3 regions of the Marivibrio sp. genome follow, and region 1 is predicted to be linked to each of the others. Evidence: predicted binding sites of a transcription regulator. Region 1 holds the regulator's gene; each other region holds the start of a gene.
The links. The regulator HrcA, encoded in region 1, represses chaperone genes, less so after heat shock. The targets are predictions, from matches to a motif close to GTTAGCACTCNCCNNNGGNGAGTGCTAAC.
Positions count from the first base shown of each region.

Region 2: the regulator HrcA is predicted to act here: its motif matches at 4,248-4,276, upstream of groES (co-chaperone GroES).
Region 3: the regulator HrcA is predicted to act here: its motif matches at 4,496-4,524, upstream of groES (co-chaperone GroES).

Region 1 covers NZ_JAVJQE010000015.1:165,117-171,668, reverse strand. The annotation lists gene RIB45_RS16655 (thioredoxin domain-containing protein) at 1-3, shown strand, start outside; gene RIB45_RS16650 (quinone oxidoreductase family protein) at 56-1,030, shown strand; gene hemW (radical SAM family heme chaperone HemW) at 1,399-2,550, opposite strand; gene rdgB (RdgB/HAM1 family non-canonical purine NTP pyrophosphatase) at 2,567-3,181, opposite strand; gene rph (ribonuclease PH) at 3,216-3,932, opposite strand; gene hrcA (heat-inducible transcriptional repressor HrcA) at 4,211-5,263, shown strand; gene grpE (nucleotide exchange factor GrpE) at 5,443-6,177, shown strand.
Region 2 covers NZ_JAVJQE010000005.1:419,467-426,018, reverse strand. The annotation lists gene RIB45_RS04255 (mechanosensitive ion channel family protein) at 1-678, opposite strand, end outside; gene RIB45_RS04250 (DNA/RNA non-specific endonuclease) at 747-1,967, opposite strand; gene groL (chaperonin GroEL) at 2,146-3,789, opposite strand; gene groES (co-chaperone GroES) at 3,843-4,157, opposite strand; gene RIB45_RS04235 (usg protein) at 4,463-4,741, shown strand; gene RIB45_RS04230 (Crp/Fnr family transcriptional regulator) at 4,728-5,516, opposite strand; gene RIB45_RS04225 (hypothetical protein) at 5,634-5,960, opposite strand; tRNA gene RIB45_RS04220 (tRNA-Gly) at 6,421-6,494, opposite strand; gene RIB45_RS04215 (GNAT family N-acetyltransferase) at 6,543-6,552, opposite strand, start outside.
Region 3 covers NZ_JAVJQE010000013.1:68,585-75,136, forward strand. The annotation lists gene RIB45_RS12315 (NAD(P)-dependent oxidoreductase) at 1-357, opposite strand, end outside; gene RIB45_RS12320 (inositol monophosphatase family protein) at 439-1,245, opposite strand; gene RIB45_RS12325 (zinc-dependent alcohol dehydrogenase family protein) at 1,260-2,306, opposite strand; gene groL (chaperonin GroEL) at 2,412-4,061, opposite strand; gene groES (co-chaperone GroES) at 4,132-4,422, opposite strand; gene hflX (GTPase HflX) at 4,617-5,978, opposite strand; gene hfq (RNA chaperone Hfq) at 5,986-6,246, opposite strand; gene RIB45_RS12350 (HAD family hydrolase) at 6,496-6,552, opposite strand, start outside.

The sequences.
Region 1 (6,552 bases):
TAGGCTCTCGCCGGCTCATCCGACAACGCACCCGAAAGACAGGAGACACACGCGCATGGCGATGGCGATCCGCATTCACGAGCACGGCGGCCCCGACAAAATGGTCTGGGAAGAGGTCGCCGTCGGCGAGCCCGGCCCGGGCGAGGTCAAGCTGAAACAAACGGTCTGCGGCCTCAATTACATCGACGTCTATCACCGAACCGGACTCTACCCGATGGAGCTTCCCGGCGCGATCGGGATGGAAGCCGCCGCGATCGTCGAGGCGGTGGGCGAGGGGGTCGACGCCTTTCAAGTCGGCGACCGCGTCGCATACGCCGCCCCGCCCGTCGGCGCCTACGCCACCGAGCGCATCATGCCCTGGCATCGGCTGGTCAAACTGCCCGACGCGATCTCCGACGAGCAAGCCGGGGCCATGATGCTGCAAGGGATGACGGTCGAGTATCTGATCCGCCGAACCTACCCGGTGAAGGCGGGGGATACGGTGCTGTTCCACGCCGCCGCCGGCGGCGTCGGGCTGATCGCCTGTCAGTGGCTGAAGCAGATCGGGGCCACCGTCATCGGCACCGTCGGCTCCGAGGAGAAGGCCGAGCTCGCCAAGGCGCACGGATGCGACCACACGGTTCTCTACAACCACGAAGACGTCGCGAAGCGCGTCCACGACCTGACCGACGGCCGGGGCGTGCCCGTGGTCTATGACGCGGTCGGGAAGGACACCGTCGACGCGTCGCTCGACAGCTTGAGCCCGCGCGGCCTTTTCGTCAGCTTCGGCAACGCGTCCGGCCCGATCGAGAATTTCAATCTGGGCGTTCTGGCGCAGAAGGGCTCGCTCTACCTCACGCGACCGACGCTGATGACCTACACCGCAGAGCGCGCGGATCTGGTCGACAGCGCGACCGCACTTTTCGACGCCGTCGCCAAAGGACTGAAAATCGAGGTGAATCAGCGCTACGCGCTCAAGGACGCCGCCCAAGCCCACCGCGACCTGGAAGCGCGAAAGACGACCGGCTCGACGATCCTGCTCCCGGCGTGACGCCGCGCGGGGCGGGCGATCGCCGGCCCGCGCCCGCCGCCGCCCAATCCTCTCCCGGCGCCGAGCGCCGGGAGAGGGTCCGAAAAGCGCCGCCCGGCGCGGGCTGAGGGTCCGACCAAGTCGGGCGCCGCCGCGTTTAAGCCCCTACATGATGGGCTATAGCGGGGTTCGCCCCCAAAATATCGGCGAAAAATCTGCAGATGTAGGCAAAAACCGGCGACACGCCGCGGCCGCGTCCCCGTCGCGTCGAAATCGGACCGAAATAGGCGTCAGCCCTATCACGCTCCGCGCGATGCGCGTCGCTCATCGGGGCCGACCGGGCCGTTTTAGGCGTCACGTCGCACGCGCGCCCCGGCTCCGCGCCACGATTAATCGACGAGATAGCCGAGCAGCGCGTTGAGACGCGGCCGCCCTGTCTTCGTCACCTTCAATGCGCCGTCCGCGAAGACGATCCATCCCTCATCCTGGAGCGCCTTGAGCCGCATCGGGTCAAGCGCGTCGAAACCGCGTCCCGTCTCCTCGACCAACCGCCGCTCCGCCACGCCCTCCGTCAGACGCAACCCCATCAGCAACAGCTCCCGCCGCCGGTCCTCGACGGGCACGAGCGCGCGCTCAGCCAACGCTTCGCCCTGCGACTCGACAGCCTCCAGCCACCGCTCCGGCAGACGCACGCGCGCGGTGGCGACCTTCCCGCCGGCCCCGTCGTCGACGCGGCCGTGCGCCCCGGGTCCGACGCCGGCGTAGTCGCCATAGCGCCAATAGACCAAATTGTGCCGGCTCTCCCCGCCAGGGCGCGCGTGATTCGAGACCTCATAGGCGCAGAACCCTGCCGCCGCGGTCACGGCCTGCGTCGTCTCCCACAGATCGACGGCGGCTTCCTCCTCGGCGGTCATCCGCTCCCCGAGGCGCGCGCGGGTGAAGAAGGCGGTGCCCGGCTCCAGCGTCAATTGATAAAGGGAGAGGTGGTCGCCCGCCCGGAACAGGGCGCCCTCCAACTCGCGCGCCCAGGCGTCCGGGCTCTGCTCGGGCCGCGCGTAGATCAGATCGAAGCTCCAGCGCGGAAAGATCGCGCGCGCCAGATCGACCGCCGCCATCGCCTCCGCGGCGTCATGTTCGCGCCCCAGAAAGCGCAGCGCCCCATCGTCGAGAGCCTGCACGCCGAGCGACACCCGGTTGACGCCGGCCGCCCGGAACGCCTCGAACTTGGCCGCCTCGACGGAGGTCGGGTTGGCCTCCAGCGTGATCTCCACGTCGGCGGCGAAGGGCGTCAGCGCCCGCGCGGCCTCCAGCACGGCGGCGACCGTCTCCGGCGCCATCAGGCTCGGCGTGCCCCCGCCGAAGAAGACGCTCTCGAGCTCAACCCCCTTGCGGCCGTGATACGGCGCCAGCGCCGCCTTGGTCTCTCGCACCAGCGCGCGCGCCCAGCGCGCGTGATCGACCTCGGCGCGCACATGGCTATTGAAGTCGCAATAGGGGCATTTGGCCTTGCAGAAGGGCCAATGGACGTACAGCGCGACCATCGGGGGGCGGCGGCCCTCAGCCAGACTCGAAACAGGCGGCGACCAGCTTCTTGAAGGCGGCCGCGCGGTGGCTGACGGCGTGCTTCTCGCTCGGGTCCATCTCGCCGAAAGTCTCCTCATAGCCTTCCGGCACGAAGATCGGATCGTAGCCGAAGCCCTTTTCGCCGCGCGGCGGCCAGACGATCAGCCCCTCGACCGTCCCCTGAAACACCTCGCAATGGCCGTCGGGCCAGGCCAACGCCAGCGCGCAGACGAAGCGGCCGGTCCGGTCGATGCTGTCGGCCATCGCCTCGTGCACCCGCTCCATCGCCAGGCTGAAATCCTTCTCAGGCCCAGCCCAGCGGGCGGAATAGACGCCCGGCGCGCCTTCCAGCGCATCCACGGCGAGCCCGCTGTCATCGGCCAGCGCCGGCACATTCGCGCCCTCGGCCGCGGCCAGCGCCTTCAACTTGGCGTTGTCGATAAAGGTCTGTCCGGTCTCCTCCGGCTCCGGCAGGCCCAGCTCCCCGGCCGAGACGGGCGTCACGCCGAAATCGCCCAGCAGCGCGCCGATCTCGCGCACCTTGCCGGGATTATGGCTGGCGATCGCCAGCTTGCCGCCGCTCGCGCTCGGATCAAACCGCCGGGCCATCGTCCTCGTCTCCTCTAAGAGCCGGTCGCCGCCGTCAGGCGGACGGGTTAAGCGCCGCCGTTTGCGCGTCCGTCAACTCGGCCACACCCTTCTTGGCGAGGCCGAGGAGCTGGATGAACTGCTCTTCGCTGAAGGGATCCGCCTCCGCCGTGCCCTGCACCTCCACGATGCCGCCGCTGCCGGTGAGCACGAAGTTGGCGTCCGCTTCGGCGTTCGAATCCTCATCATAATCCAAATCGAGCACCGCCGTCCCCTGGTAGAGCCCGCAGGAGATCGCCGCCACGCTGTCGGTCAGCGGATCGGCCTCGATCGCGCCGAGACGCTGCATGTGCCGGACCGCCAGCTTGAGCGCGACATAGGCGCCCGTGATCGCCGCCGTCCGCGTGCCGCCGTCGGCCTGCAGCACGTCGCAGTCAAGGCGGATCTGCCGCTCGCCCAAGCGGCTCATGTCGGTCACGGCGCGCAAGCTGCGCCCGATCAGGCGACTGATCTCCTGGGTGCGCCCGCCTTCGGCCGTGCGCTTGCGGTCCATCCGGCTGTGCGTCGAACGCGGCAGCATGCCGTATTCGGCGGTCACCCACCCGCGGCCGGAATTGCGCAGGAACGGCGGCACCGACTCCTCCACGCTGGCGCAGCACAGCACGTGGGTGTGGCCGAACTTTGCGAGGCAGGACCCCTCGGCGTAGCGGGCGACCTCCGGCTCCAGGACGATCTGGCGAAGCTGATCGGGGGCGCGATTGCTGGGGCGCACGGGGCGTTTCTCCTCTTTAGGGTCGGACGGCCGGTCGACGATGGCGCGCACGCTACCTGCGCGGGCCCCGCGCGTCCAGCCCGGCCCGTCCGGGGCGTAGCGCGTCGCGCCCCGCAACGCCGATTGACGGGGATCGGCGCCGTTTCTACATTTTGATGAGGATCGACGGACTTTCCCGCCGACGCCGCGTCCGGTCACGGGCGCGCCGGCGTATCTTGTTCGCCCAGCGCGTGCGAGCGCCGCCTGCGCCCGCACCGCCAACTGGAAATCGCCGTCAGATGATTTCAGAACTGAACGACAGAAGCCGCGAAATTCTCCGTCTGGTGGTGGAGGCTTTCGTCGAGACGGGCGAGCCCGTCGGCTCGCGCACCCTCTCGCGCCGGCTGCAGCAGCGCCTCTCGCCCGCCACCGTGCGCAATGTGATGGCGGATCTGGAGGACTCGGGGCTGCTCTACGCACCCCACACCTCGGCCGGCCGTCTGCCCACGGACGCCGGCCTGCGGCTCTTCGTCGACGGCATCCTCGAACTCGGCAATCTCACCGAAGGCGACCGCCGCGCGATCGAAGAGCGCTGCTCGGCCACCGGCAAGTCCGTGACGCAAGTGCTGGAGGAGGCGAGCGACCTGATGAGCGGTCTCTCGCAATGCGCCGGCCTCGTCTTCGCCCCCAAGACCGATCAGCGCCTCAAGCATATCGAATTCGTGCCGCTCGGCTCGGGCCGGGCGCTGGTGGTGATGGTCACCGACACGGGCCTGGTCGAAAATCGCGTGATCGACCTGCCGATGGGCTTGCCGGCCTCGGCGCTCAACGAGGCGACGAACTACCTCTCCGCCAAGCTGACCGGACGGACCCTCGACCAGACGCGCGACGCCGTCAGCCAGGAGATCGCCGACAAGCGCGCCCAGATCGACGCATTGACCGCCAAGGTCGTCCAGGCCGGCCTCGCCACCTGGTCGGACGCCAGCGCGGGCGACGGGGTGCTGATCGTGCGCGGGCAGAGCAACCTGCTCAACGACGTCCAGGCGATTACGGATCTGGAGCATATCCGCGCGCTGTTCTCGGCCTTGGAGGCGAAGGAGAACATGCTGCGCCTGCTCGAAGCCGCCGACATCGCCGAGGGCGTGCAGATCTTCATCGGCTCGGGCAGCAACCTGTTCTCGATGACCGGCTGCTCGATGATCGTCTCGCCCTACCTGAACGAGGAGGAGCGGGTGATCGGCGCGATCGGCGTGGTCGGCCCGACGCGCATGAACTACGCCCGCATCATCCCGATGGTCGATTACACCTCCAAGGTGGTCGGCCGGCTGCTCGGCCGGCGCGACGTCGGTTGAGCGGCGGAGATCGCGCGCGGAGAACGGACGGGCAGGGTAGGCAAACGCCGCACGGGCGCCTACATCTCGCGCGGACCTATAGCTCCGGCTCGGGACTTGAGCGGCGCCAAGCTTTCGGCTACAGCCCGCCGCCGAGCCCTGCAAGACATCGCGACAGCACGAAAGGCGGCTTACGACCCATGACCGGCAAGGATCAGGCGAAGAAGACGGACGACCAGACGGCGCACACGGACTCCGCCGAGCCCGGCGCGGCCTCCGAGGCCGAGCGCGCGGCCGAAAAGGCGGTCGACGACGCGCTGCGTCAGGCCCGCGGCGAGGGCCCGGCCGACGCCGACGCGGCCGAGGCGACGCAGGCCGCCTCGGAGGGCGGCGACCCGACCGCCGAAATCGCGCGTCTGCAGGCCGAAAACGCCGAGATGAAGGACCGCATGATGCGCGTCGTCGCCGACGCCGAGAACACCAAGCGCCGGGCGGAGAAGGACGCCGCCGACGCGCGCAAATACGCCGCCTCCTCCTTCGTGAAGGAGATCCTGCCGGCGGTCGACAATCTGCGCCGCGCCGTCGACAGCGTGCCGGAGGCCATGCAGGCCGAGAACGAGACGGTGAAAAACCTCGTCGTCGGCGTCGAGATGACGGAAAAACAGATCCTCGACGCCCTCGCCAAGGGCGGCGTGCGCAAGATGGATCCGAAGGGCGAGAAGTTCTCCTACGATCACCATCAGGCGATCTCGGAGGCGACCGGCACCGGCCAGCCCGCCGGCACCATCGTCGACGTGCTGCAGCCCGGCTACATGCTGCACGACCGCCTGCTGCGCCCGGCGATGGTGGTGGTGGCGAAGGGCGACGCCGGCGCGCCCGCGAACGACGCAAAGGACGGCCCCAAGGATGGGGGCGGGGTCGATACGACGGCGTAAGGACGCCGGGACGCCCGCGCGCAGACCGCTCGCGTCATCGCCATGTTCCGAGCGCGAACGACGTCTCCCGCCCGACCTCCGACACGGCGCCCCCGCGAAGGCGGGGGCCTCAATCGGCGCGCGCCGGCGATGGAGGGGGCTGAGAAAGGTCCCCGCTTTCGCGGGGACTCCCGTTTAACCGCAGCCCGAAACGCATCTCCGTCGTCCCGGTCGGCGGCGCAGCGCGAACGCGCGGACGGCGAACCAAACGCCCTTTACAATCCGACCGCGCCGGCGCCGTGTTCCGAGCGCGAACGACGTCTCCCGCCCGACCTCCGACACGGCGCCCCCGCGAAGGCGGGGGCCTCAATCGGCGCGCGCCGGCCTGGGAGCGGG
Region 2 (6,552 bases), on a different contig from region 1:
CTTGGCGAGCTTGGCGAGGAGCACCTGGACCGAGGGCGTCAGCTCCGGCACCGCCTGAAAGCGCCGTTCCAGCACCCCGGAGAGCGCCGTCGCCGCCCACAGCAGCACGGCCAGGGACAGCACCCCCTTCACCACCATAAGGACGGAGACGCGCAGCTCCCCCACCTCGATCGCAGCCGCATCCATCACGGCGATCGTCGGACCCAGCAATTGCAGGATGTTGAGCGCGGCGATCAGCCAGATCACCGCGGCGGCCGTGCGCGCCAGCACGTGCGTGCGGATCAGGCTGGTCGCCAGGCGGATGGCGATCCAGGCGAAGGTGAGGCTCGCCGCCGTTCGCAGCAGCCAGCCGCCGCGGAAGAAATCGGCGGCCGTGCGCTCCACCACCCCGCTCGCCAGCCACAACAGGATCAGCAGCAAGGCCCAGGGGACGAGCCGCGGCGCCTCCTCCCCCAGCCGCTTGAGCGCGGGCGGGGTGCGCGGTCGATTGAACCAGCGCGCGACCCACGCCGCCGCGCCGGGCTTCAGGCGCCCGCCCCCGATCCGCGCCAGCCCGAAAAGCCCGACGATCATCCCGGCCTGGATCAGCACCGGCCAATTGACGACGCGCGTCTTCAGCCAGAACAAAGCGCCGGCGACGAGGCGGTCGAGGGTTTCAAGATCGGGCGGGAACTCCATGACGAGAGCTTAACGCGAGTCTCCGCCGATCGGGAATGGTCCCTGCGCGGATCGCGCGCCTTTAATCCTCAGGTCGGATAGGCGAAGACCAGAGCCCGCCCTTCCGCCGGGACGTCGCGCCGCTTGTAGCGCACCCGGTCGACCTGCATGCCGTTGGCGTGGAATAGGCTGATCGTGCCGCCCGCGTTCGGCAACCTCAGCGGCGAGAGGTCGCGCACCGCGATCGCCGCGCCGGGGTCGAGACGGCCCTCGAGCCGCCGCTCGCGGCGCATCCGATCGCGCAGGCGCCAGCCGTCGAGATCGACGATCTCATTGGTCAGGTTCAGGATCGACACCCACTCCCCGGCCGTCTCGTCGCCTTCGGGATCGATCATGGCGGCGGCGATGAAGACGTCCAACTCGTCGTCCAGAAAGCCGTGACGCGGGTCGCCGGTCTCCATCAGCTCATGCGGGCCGTCGGTTTCCAGGCGCTCGGGGAAATGGGTGATGCCCATGCTCCGTCGGCGCTCCTGTGTATCGGTGCTGAGCAGCGGGTTCGCGGCCGCGATCGCGTCGTCGAAGACGAGGCCGGTCAGCTCCTCAATCTCCGCAACGGTCACCTGATAGTTCTCGAAATCATAGAGCCGCCGGCCGCGCCGGTCCTTCAGCGCCGCCACGTCCTGAGTCAGCATGAAGGCGTGGACTTTCAGCGCGCCCGCCGCGTCGCAATAGCACATCACCTTGAAGAAGGCGGGCGGAACCTTGGCGATCGGCAAACCCGGCGGCTCAACCGTACGGTCGTAGGCGCCGGGGACCGGGCCGCTGAACACGGAAAGCCGGCCGTCCTTCGGCCCCTTGTGCTCCAACACCCAATCCTCCAGCGCGACCCATTCGTCGCGGTTGAAGTTCTCGTGCTGCAGAGCGGCGTTGGAATAGTAGTAGGTGTCGTCAGAGGCCCGTTTGGCGGCGCGCAGGCTGTCGCCCCAGGCGGCGGCCGCGCGCCGGGCCATATGGCCCTTGTCCCAGGGGTTGCGGTCGTAATAGGGATCGGTCAGTTGATGCGCCGCGCCGATCCTGGCGTCCGGCCGCCAGGAGCGGCTGTCGACCACATGCAGCGCGTTCTGGTCGATATTGAGCGCGGCGAAGACAGGCTCCCGGCGAGCCGCGTTCATCACCACCGTATAGTTGGCGTAGTGGGCGTAGACCCCCTGGTCCAGCGTCTCCCGGCGCAGAACGTCGCCGTCGAGCGCCGCCTGGAACCGCGGCATGGGCGCCCCGATCCCCAGGAACATCGCATCGAAACCTGTCATGGCGCACCTCCCCGTCATTGCACGGACAGAGTGTAGCATGAACCATGTTGCGGCTGTGCGATACGCGCGCCGCGGCGCGTCCGCCGGCGCCTTTTCCCAGGTCCGCACAAAAAGAAAGGGCGGCGCCCGCAAGCGCCGCCCTCCCCATCGTCGGATCGACGGGGGACGTGGGACGGACTTAGAAGTCCATGCCCATGTCGCCCATTCCGCCGCCTATGCCCGCGCCGGCGCTTCCCTTCGGCTCCGGCTTGTCGGCGATCATGGCTTCGGTCGTGATCAGCAGACCGGCGACCGAACTCGCGTCCTGCAGCGCGCAGCGCACGACCTTGGCGGGGTCGATGACGCCCTTCTTCACTAGGTCGCCGAAGACGCCTTCCTGCGCGTCGAAGCCGTAGTTGACGTCCTTCGACTCCAAGAGCTTGCCGACGATGACGGCGCCGTCCTCGCCCGCGTTGGTCGCGATCTGACGCGCCGGCGCGGTGAGCGCGCGACGGATGATCTCGACGCCGACCTTCTGGTCGTTGTTGGCGGGCTCCAGCTTGGCGAGCGCCTTGACCGAGTAGAGGAGCGCCGTGCCGCCGCCGGGCACGATGCCTTCCAGCACCGCCGCGCGGGTGGCGTGGAGCGCGTCGTCGACGCGGTCCTTCTTCTCCTTCACCTCGACCTCGGTGGCGCCGCCGACGCGGATGACGGCCACGCCGCCGGCCAGCTTCGCGAGACGCTCCTGCAGCTTCTCGCGATCGTAGTCGGAGGTCGTCTTCTCGATCTGCGCCTTGATCTGCGCGCAGCGGCCCTCGATCTCCTTCTTCTTGCCGGCGCCGTCGACGATCGTCGTCTCATCCTTGGTGATGGAGACGTTCTTGGCGCGGCCCAGCATGTCGATCGTGACGCTCTCCAGCTTTACGCCCGTCTCCTCCGAGACGACCGTGCCGCCGGTCAGGATCGCCATGTCCTCCAGCATCGCCTTGCGGCGATCGCCGAAGCCCGGCGCCTTGACGGCCGCGACCTTCAGCCCGCCGCGCAGCTTGTTGACGACGAGGGTGGCCAGCGCCTCGCCCTCGACGTCCTCAGCGATGATCAGGAGCGGCTTGCCCGACTGCACGACCTTCTCCAGCACCGGGAGCAGGGCCTGCAGGTTGGAGAGCTTCTTGTCGAACAGCAGGATGTAGGGATCGTCGAGCTCGACCTGCATGCGCTCGCTGTCCGTCACGAAGTAGGGGGACAGGTAGCCGCGGTCGAACTGCATGCCCTCGACGACGTCCAGTTCGGTCTCCAGGCCCTTGGCCTCCTCGACCGTGATGACGCCTTCATTGCCGACCTTCGCCATGGCGTCGGCGATCATCTGGCCGACCTCGCGGTCGCCGTTGGCGGAGATCGAGCCGACCTGGGCGATCTCGCTGTTCTGCGAGACCTTCTTGGCGCGCTTGGCGATGTCGGCCACGACGGCCTCGACCGCCATGTCGACGCCGCGCTTCAGATCCATCGGGTTCATGCCGGCGGCCACGGCCTTCACGCCCTCGCGGACGATGGCCTGGGCCAGCACGGTCGCCGTCGTGGTGCCGTCGCCGGCCAGGTCGTTCGTCTTGGACGCGACCTCGCGCAGCATCTGCGCGCCCATGTTCTCGAACTTGTCCTTAAGCTCGATCTCCTTGGCCACGGTCACGCCGTCCTTGGTGATGCGCGGCGCGCCGAAGCTCTTGTCGATCACGACGTTGCGGCCCTTCGGCCCCAGCGTGACCTTCACCGAGTCGGCCAGAATGTCGACGCCGCGCAGCATGCGGTTGCGCGCGTCCGTCGAGAACTTCACGTCTTTCGCAGACATTTCTTGTTCACTCCTCGTTTACGAGCAAGCGGTTGAACCCAAAGACCCGCCCGTCAGGCGGCCTTCTTGGCGGCGGCTTTCGCCTCGATGATCCCGAGGATGTCGCTCTCCTTCATGATGAGGAGCTCCTCCCCGTCCATCTTCACTTCGGTGCCGGACCACTTGCCGAACAGCACCGTGTCGCCGGCCTGAACGTCGAGCGGACGGACCGTGCCGTCCTCAAGCGTCACGCCCTTGCCGACGGCGATCACCTCGCCCTGCATGGGCTTCTCCTTGGCGGTGTCGGGAATGATGATCCCGCCGGCCGTCTTCTGATCCTCTTCGATGCGACGGACCAAAACCCGGTCGTGCAGCGGCCGAAAAGCCATAGCCGTAACCTCCTCTTTTCAAGACAAAGGTCGTCAGCAGGGGATGGCGGACTCCCCCGGTTCTCGTCTTCGGTTTTCCGGGGGCGCCCGCTTAGCACTCCCCCTGATCGAGTGCTAAGCCGCGCTTAAATAGGCCCGTCTCACGCGGCTTTCAAGAGCTTTTGCGCCTTTGTTAGCAGCCGCCCGTAATGGCTGCTAACATCTTGTTTTTGTTGCTTTTTATCTTGCGCGAAAATCTGTTGCACCGCACATTTTCAAGAAAAACACCGCTTCTCATCGAGTTTGCGAGCAAGGAGGCGACAAGCATGAGCGTTTCGATCGATCCCGCCTTTCAACAACAGCTGACCGGCTACCGTCTGGCGACGGCGGAAATCGTCTATCACCTTCCCGATTATCCCGACCTGCTGCAGCAGTTCATCTGGCAGCATTACGATTTGGCGCCGGATTTCCCGCGCCTCAAACAGTTCCTGGACTATTGGGAGACCAACATCGAGGGCCGGCTGCATTCGGTGCGCCTCGCCCGCACCGAAATCGTCACCGCCGCCGAAGCGCGCGCGGTCGGGGGCCTTTTCACCCTGCATTAAGGGGCGGATCGACCACGTGCGGATCGTAGAGCGCGAGCCGGCTCAACCCTGCGAGATCGAAGATCCGCACGCGCCCGTCGCGCAGTTCGCACAGCCGCTTGTCTTTCAGGCGGCGTAAGGTGCGGTAAATGTGGATGGTGGTCAGGCCCATCGCATCGGCCAACTGCTCGCGCGTCACTGGGAAGTCGAACCCGTCGTCCGCGTCGGTGAGGCCGAGGCCGACCAGACGGTCCTGCAACTCCACCAGGAAATGGGCGAGCCGTTCCTCGGCGGAGCGACGCCCCAGGCTCGCCAGACGCTCGATCAACGCGCTTTCATCGCGCACGACCGCCGCCATCAGGGCCAGGAAGACGCGTTGATCCGTCGCCATCGCCTCCTTCAATCCCGCTTCGTCGAGCGGGGCGACGCGCATCTCGCTCAACGCTTCGATTTCGACAGGGCTGTGGCCGCGCAGCAAGGCGTCGAACATGATGAAGTCGCCGGGAATTGCGATGCGGTGGATCTGCCGCCGCCCGTCCTTCAACAAACGGGCCGACGCGCACCAGCCGGATTGGATCAAATGCACGCGGCCGTGCGCCTCGCCCTGGGCGATGAGCGTCTCGCCGCGCGCCACGCGTCGATCAGGCCCTTTGAGCGCCAGCAGCCGGTCCCGCGCCGCCTTGGAGACAGGGGCCAGCTGCTGAACCCGCCAGACTAGGGCGCAGAACGCCTCGCCGCCGACCCCCGCCGCCGCCGGCGTCATGCCGGACGGGGCGCCCGCTTCACGTCCGTCCATCCTCGCTTATAGCCCCCTGACCTGTCCGTGGCGCGTCTATGCTTAGGGAACCATACCGTATCGGATCGGGCGACGCATAGGTAAAATTCTCCGCGCCCCTTCTGTCTGTGCGCGATCTCACAGGGGCGAGGCCGCCCGCAGACGTTCGAGCAAAGCCGCCGCCTCTCGCCGGCGCGTCGACGCCGGGTCGTTCGGCCCGTCGGCCCAGGAACCGTCGCCGTCTCCGCGCCCATCCTCCTGATCGGGGCCAGAGGCGTCGGCTTCGCCGGCCTGCGAGTCCGCGACGCCGTCGTCCTCCGCGCCGCGCAAGGCGTCGATCGCGACCTCGAAGGTCTCGTCGACCTGCGCTTGGCTGAGGACGCCCTCGTCCAACAAGGTCACGATTAAGGATTCCAACAAAGCCAGCGCCGCGATGTCGCCGCTGCTTCGTGCGCCGGATTTCATGTTTCGCCTCCGCGGCCTAAAGCCTGCATTTCGGCTAACGAAACATATAGGACCGGGCGAGCGAGATTAAAAGGGCGCGCGCTGCACCCCGCGGCGCCCACGGCCGGGTCACCGATCCGGTCGGCTTGAGCGAGGCGGAGGTCAAAAGATCCGCTGCAAACTGCCGCAAGGCGTCGGTGTGGTGATTTTTTCTAATCAAACGGACGCTGGACACCGGCGACAGCGCACGTTCTCGAAAAGCACTCGGGGGTCGCTGAGATAGGTTCGAATTGAACCGCTATTTCTATGCGGCCAACCGGGCAGACGAGCGATGGGAAACTCGCCGCGCAGGCTCAACACTCTCGGCGCCGACCCCTGCCGCCGCGAATGGCTTTACTCAAGAGTTACTCAAACCCTGACATCGCACCGGCCGCGCCAAAGCCGTGGCATGTCCAAATATCTATTTTTATTGAAAGAAAAATGGAGCGGGTGAAGGGAATCGAACCCTCGTCGTCAGCTTGGGAAGCTGCTGCTCTACCATTGAGCTACACCCGCGTCTCCGTTCGGTGTCTATAGTAAAACGGCGCGGCGCTCGCAAGCGCTTCAATCGATC
Region 3 (6,552 bases), on a different contig from region 1:
GACGAACCCGAGGCCGCGCTCTTCGGCGGCTGCGTAGAGCTCGCGGGCGACATCGGCCGACGCGGTCGTGTGGTCGACGAAGACCGCTCCCTCCTTCATGCCGTGGAAGGCGCCGTCCTCGCCGATCGTGACGCTGCGCAGATCGTCGTCATTGCCGACGCAGGCGAAGACGAAATCCGCGCCGTCCGCCGCTTCGCGCGGGGTCGGGGCGTGGGAGCCGCCGTACTCCCCGGCCCACTTCTCCGCCTTCGCGGTCGTCCGGTTGTAGACGGTGACGTCGTGCCCGCCCTTGGTCTTGAGATAGCCGGCCATGGGATAGCCCATGACGCCCAATCCGATGAAGGCCGCTTTCGCCATTGCGTTCCGTCTCCCTGTCCGCGTGAAATAGGCTGGCGCGAGTCAAGCCGGCTGCGGGCCGGAATGCAAGGGGCGCGGCCGTCACCCGGCGCGCAGGAACTCCGCCAGCCGCGCCCAGCTGTCCCGGTCCGGGGCGGACAGCAGGCCTTCGACGCGCTCGCCCGCCCGATAGGGCGCGCCGTCAAGCCGGTCGACGACGCCGCCCGCCTCGCGGCGGATCAGCACGCCGGCGGCGTGATCCCACGGCCAAAGCCGCCGGTAGAAGGAGAAATGGCGTTGATCCAGCGCTTGGCCCAGGAAGTCGTGCCCGGCGCAATAAAGTCGATCGAAGGTCCCGAACCGCCGCGTGGCGTCGCGTTCGATGCGCCCGCGCCGATCGGCCGGGAACCAGTTCAGGTTGATCTGGCCGATCATCGCCGCCTCCGCCGGCGCTGCGGCGCTTTTGAGCGGACGGCCGTCCATCGTCGCGCCCGCGCCGAGTTCCGCCATCGCCAGCCGGTCGGTCGCCGGATCGTAGAGCCAGCCGCGACGCGCCTCGTGACCCACCACATAAGCGACCAGCATGCAGAAGGTCTCCCGCCCGCGGGAGAAATTGCGCGTTCCGTCCAGCGGGTCGATAACCCAGACCGGCGCGTCGGCGTCGAAGCGCGCCAGGATGGCGGGATCCTCGTGATGCGCCTCCTCGCCGACGACGACGGAGCCGGGCGCCATCCGACGCAGCGCCTCGGTGAGCCGCGCTTCGGATTCGATGTCGGCGGCGGTGACCACGTCGCCGGCCCCCTTCTCCATCACCTCGTGATCCTTGAGGGCGCGGAAGCGCGGCCAGATGACCTCGGCCGCCACGGCGCGCATCAGCGCCCCCACGTCTTCCATCTGAGGCTGGGACATTGCGGCCGGACCCGTCAGAATCGGTCGATCACGGCGACGCCGTGCGGCGCGCCGCCGGGCTCGCCCATGCGCATCAGAAGCGCCGCGCCGTCCTCCAGGCTGAGGCGCTGCGTGACCAGTCGAGCGGGGTCGAGCGCGCCGGCGGCGATCATCTCGAACAGCTGCGGGAAACGGTGCGCCGCCATGCCGTGGCTGCCGATCAGCTCCAGCTCGCGCGCGATGACGCGGCCCATCGGCAGCGGCGGGTCCTTGTGCCCGCCGGCCAGCAGCCCGACCTGCACGTGCCGGCCCTGGGTGCGCAGACACAGGATCGAGTTCCGGCAGGTCTCGCGATGGCCGAGCGCGTCGAGCGAGACGTGCGCGCCGCCGCCCGTCGCCTCGCGCACCGCGGCCGGCACGTCGTCGACCGATCGGGCGTTGATCAGGACGCCGGCGCCCAGCGTTTGCGCGGCGGCGAGCGCCTGCGGATCGACGTCGACGGCTGCGACCTGCGCGCCCGCGGCCTTTGCGATCATCACGGCCGAGAGACCGACCCCGCCGCAGCCGTGCACGGCCAGCCATTCGCCCGCCCGCAGGCGACCCTGTTCGACCGCGGCGCGGAAGGCGGTGGTGAAGCGGCAGCCGAGGCTGGCGGCCTCGACGAAACCGAGGCTCTCGGGCAACCGCACCAGATTGAGCCGAGCGCGCGGGATCGCGACATATTCGGCGAATCCGCCCCAGTAGGTGAAGCCGGGCTGGGCCTGATCGTCGCACACCTGAGGCTGGCCGGCCGCGCAACTGGGGCAGCGTCCGCAGCCCAGGATGAAGGGCGCGGCCGCCCGGTCGCCCGCGGCCCACCCCTCGCAGTCGCGACCCACTGCGGCGACCACGCCGGTCAGCTCGTGGCCGGGCACGTGCGGCAGGCGGATGTCGGGATCGTGGCCCATCCAGCCGTGCCAGTCGCTGCGGCAGACGCCGTTCGCCTTCACCTCCAGCACCACGCCGTCAGACGGGCAATCGGGGTCGTCGACGCTCTCGATCGTGAGGGGTTCCTGAAAGGCGCGATAAAGGGCGGCCCGCATCGACGGCGACACTCCGTGGTTCATGGGAAGACCCGGCCGAAAAGCAACGGGGCCGGGCCTCTTTCGAGACCCGGCCCCGCCGGTATAGCAGGCTGCAGGGGGAGATTACATCCCCATGCCCATGCCGCCCATGCCGCCCATGTCCGGGGCGCCGCCGCCGCCGGCACCCTTTTCCTCGGGCTTGTCGGCGATCATGGCCTCGGTGGTGATGAGCAGGCCGGCGACCGAGCTGGCGTCCTGCAGCGCGCAGCGCACGACCTTGGCCGGGTCGATGATGCCGCTCTTGACCAGGTCCACGTACTGACCGGTCTGCGCGTCGAAGCCCCAGGCGACGTCCTTCGACTCCATCATCTTGCCGACGATGACGGCGCCGTCTTCGCCCGCATTGTTGGCGATCTGACGGGTCGGGGCCGTCAGCGCGCGGCGAACGATGTCGATGCCGACGTCTTGGTCGTGGTTGACGCCCTCGGTCTTCTTGAGCGCGCGCACGGAGTAGAGCAGCGACGCGCCGCCGCCGGCGACCACGCCCTCCTCGACAGCCGCGCGCGTGGCGTGCATGGCGTCGTCGACGCGGTCCTTCTTCTCCTTCACCTCGACCTCGGTCGCGCCGCCGACGCGGATCACCGCGACGCCGCCCGCGAGCTTCGCCAGGCGCTCTTGCAGCTTCTCACGATCGTAGTCGCTGGTCGTGTTCTCGACCTGCTGACGGATCTGATTGCAGCGCGCCTCGATCTCCTTCTTCTTGCCGGCGCCGTCGACGATGGTCGTCTCATCCTTGGTGATGGTGACGTTCTTCGCCTTGCCGAGCATCGACATGTCGACGTTCTCGAGCTTGATGCCGGTCTCCTCGGAGACCACGGTGCCGCCGGTCAGGACCGCGATGTCCTCCAGCATGGCCTTGCGGCGATCGCCGAAGCCGGGGGCCTTCACCGCCGCGACCTTCAGGCCGCCGCGCAGCTTATTGACCACCAGCGTGGCCAGCGCCTCGCCCTCGACGTCCTCGGCGATGATGAGCAGCGGGCGGTTCGACTGAACCACCTGCTCGAGCACCGGCAGCAGCGCCTGCAGGTTCGACAGCTTCTTGTCGAACAGCAGAATGGCGGCGTTCTCCATCTCGCAGGTCATCTTCTCGCTGTCGGTCACGAAGTACGGCGACAGGTAGCCGCGGTCGAACTGCATGCCCTCGACGACGTCCAGCTCGGTCTCAAGGCCCTTGGCCTCCTCGACCGTGATGACGCCCTCGTTGCCGACCTTCTCCATCGCGTCGGCGATCATGCGGCCGACTTCCTTGTCGCCGTTGGCCGAGATCGTGCCGACCTGGGCGACCTCGTCGGAGGTCTTCAGCTTCTTGGCGCGCTTGGCGAGATCGGCCACGACGACCTCGACCGCGGTGTCGATGCCGCGTTTCAGGTCCATGGGGTTCATGCCGGCGGCCACGGCCTTGGCGCCCTCACGGACGATGGCCTGGGCCAGCACGGTCGCCGTCGTGGTGCCGTCGCCGGCCAGGTCGTTCGTCTTGGAGGCGACCTCGCGCAGCATCTGCGCGCCCATGTTCTCGAACTTGTCGGAAAGCTCGATCTCCTTGGCGACGGTGACGCCGTCCTTGGTGATGCGCGGCGCGCCGAAGCTCTTGTCGATCACGACGTTGCGGCCCTTGGGACCCAGCGTGACCTTGACCGCATCGGCCAGGATGTCGACGCCCTTCAACATCTTGTCGCGGGCGTTCTGCGAAAACTTCACGTCCTTCGCAGCCATGTCTCTTCTCCCTCTGAATCTCGAAATTGCGTGCGGATAGGCGCCGTCAAAGAAAAAGCGCGGGAGAGCCTCAGCCCTCGACCACGCCCATGACGTCGCTTTCCTTCATGATGAGCAGCTCTTTGCCGTCCATCTTGACTTCGGTGCCGGACCATTTGCCGAACAGGACCGTATCGCCCTGCTTAACATCGAGCGCGCGCACGGAGCCGTCCTCCAGCGTGACGCCCTTGCCGACAGCCAGGACCTTGCCCTGCATGGGCTTCTCCTGAGCGGTGTCGGGAATGATGATGCCGCTGGCGGTCTTCGTGTCGCTCTCAACGCGCTCGACCAGGATGCGGTCGTGCAGAGGCCGGAATTTCATGGTGTTTCCCCTTTTCAGCTCGTCTCTTGAAGCCTGCTGATTCGCCAGATGTCCCCACCAGCGCATGAACGCTGTTAGCACTCCCCCGCGGTGAGTGCTGACTAGCTAAGGGGGCGGCTATGCGCTGTCAACCCGACAGAGCCGGATTTCGGGCCAATTCGGTCCGTTTGGGGGAGAAAAACGGCGATCAGGCGTTATTCCGCCGCCCGTCGATAGCGTCGCTCGAAGCGCGCGGCGTCTTCCGGATCAATGGCCACGGCAAGGTGCGCCACCGCGCCCTCGTCGTCGCGCTCGACGACCTGAGCGTGCTCGTAAAGCCAGGAAAGCGCCCGACCGTCCGCGAGCGAGACGTCATAGCGTTTGATCGCACGTCGGCGCGACAGCGCCTCGTCGACGACGCTCAGCAGCCGGTCGACCCCTTCCCCGGTCAATGCGGAAAGGCAGGCCGCGCGGTCCAACCGGGCGGCTTCCGACGCCGCCGCGGCGCGTTCGTCGGCGTCGAGCGCGTCGATCTTGTTCAGCGCCTCGACCACAGGCACGTCCGGATCGATGTTGAGACTTTCCAGCACCGCCTCGACATCCTGCTTCTCAAAGGCGCTTTCGGCGGCGGCGGCGTCGCGCACATGGACGATGACGTCGGCGCCGGTCACCTCCTCCAGCGTCGCGCGAAAGGCCGCGACGAGATCGGTCGGCAGATCGGTGATGAAGCCCACCGTGTCCGACAGGATCACCTCGCGGCCGGACGGCAGCTCGACCCGCCGCATGGTCGGGTCGAGCGTGGCGAACAGCAGATCCTTTGCGAACACGTCGGACCCCGTCAGCCGGTTGAACAAGGTGGACTTGCCGGCGTTCGTGTAGCCGACAAGCGCGACCACCGGATAGGGAACCTTCTCGCGCGCCTTGCGGTGCAGGCCCCGCGTTCGGCGCACCTGCTCCAGCTCGCGTTTCAGCTTGGCGATGCGCTCGTCGATCAGGCGGCGGTCGATCTCGAGCTGGCTTTCGCCTGGACCGCCGATGAAGCCGAGGCCGCCGCGTTGACGCTCCAAGTGGGTCCAACTGCGAACCAGGCGCGAGCGCTGATAGGTCAGCGCCGCCAACTCGACCTGCAGGCGCCCCTCATGGGTGCGCGCCCGCGCCCCGAAGATCTCCAGGATGAGGCCGGTGCGGTCGATCACCTTGGCTTCCAGCGCGCGCTCCAGATTGCGCTGCTGAACCGGGGTCAGCGTGTGGTCGATGATGACGAGATCGAGCGTCTGGGCCGCGACGACGTCATGCAGCCGCTCCACCACGCCGCCGCCCAGCAGCGTCGCAGGCGCCGGCTTGGAGAGCGTCACCGCCTCCTGGTGCAGGACGTCCAGATTGATCGCGCCGGCGAGCCCGACGGCCTCTTCAAGCCGACGCGCCGGGTCGCGCGCGGACGCGCCGTCGCGGCTGCGAAGTTCCGGGTGGACGACCGCCGCCCGCCGCGGCGCGGCCTCGTCCCAGCCCTGGCCTTCCGCGCGATAACGACGCTGGTTGGAAAATCCGGGTTGGCCGGAATCGTTCGGTCCGCTCAATCGGCCCTCAGCTTTCGCCGTCCTCGTCCTTGCCGCCGTTTCCGTCGAACAGCTGAATCGGCGCGGACGGCATTACGGTCGAGATCGCGTGCTTGTAGACGAGCTGGCTGTGCGCGTCGCGCCGCAGCAGCACGCAGAAATTATCGAACCACGTGATGATCCCTTGCAGCTTGACCCCGTTCACGAGGAAGACCGTGACCGGCATCTTCTGCTTGCGCAGGTGGTTCAGAAAGGTGTCTTGAAGGTTCTGGTTCTTATCCGACGACATGCTTTCGCCCCCCTTTTTATAGTCTTTGGGGTTGCTGTGTGGGGTTCTCTTCGCCCCGGCTCGTCTGCGCTGGAAACGGCTCGCGCATCTCTTCTTCGACCTATCGCCCGCCGGTTCGCGCCGGCCGGGTCCTGTTCTTTCCGCTGTCCGCTTCGATTGACAGGCCTTCCCCTTCTAAAGGATCAGGCGCGCGGCGCGCAACTGCGCAAGCGGACCGAGACCGCGCGTCTCGCCATACCAGATAACCCTTTACAGCGCCGTTACAAGATGCTGCAGCGCTGCGCAGTCGGGCAAATGCAGCGCCGG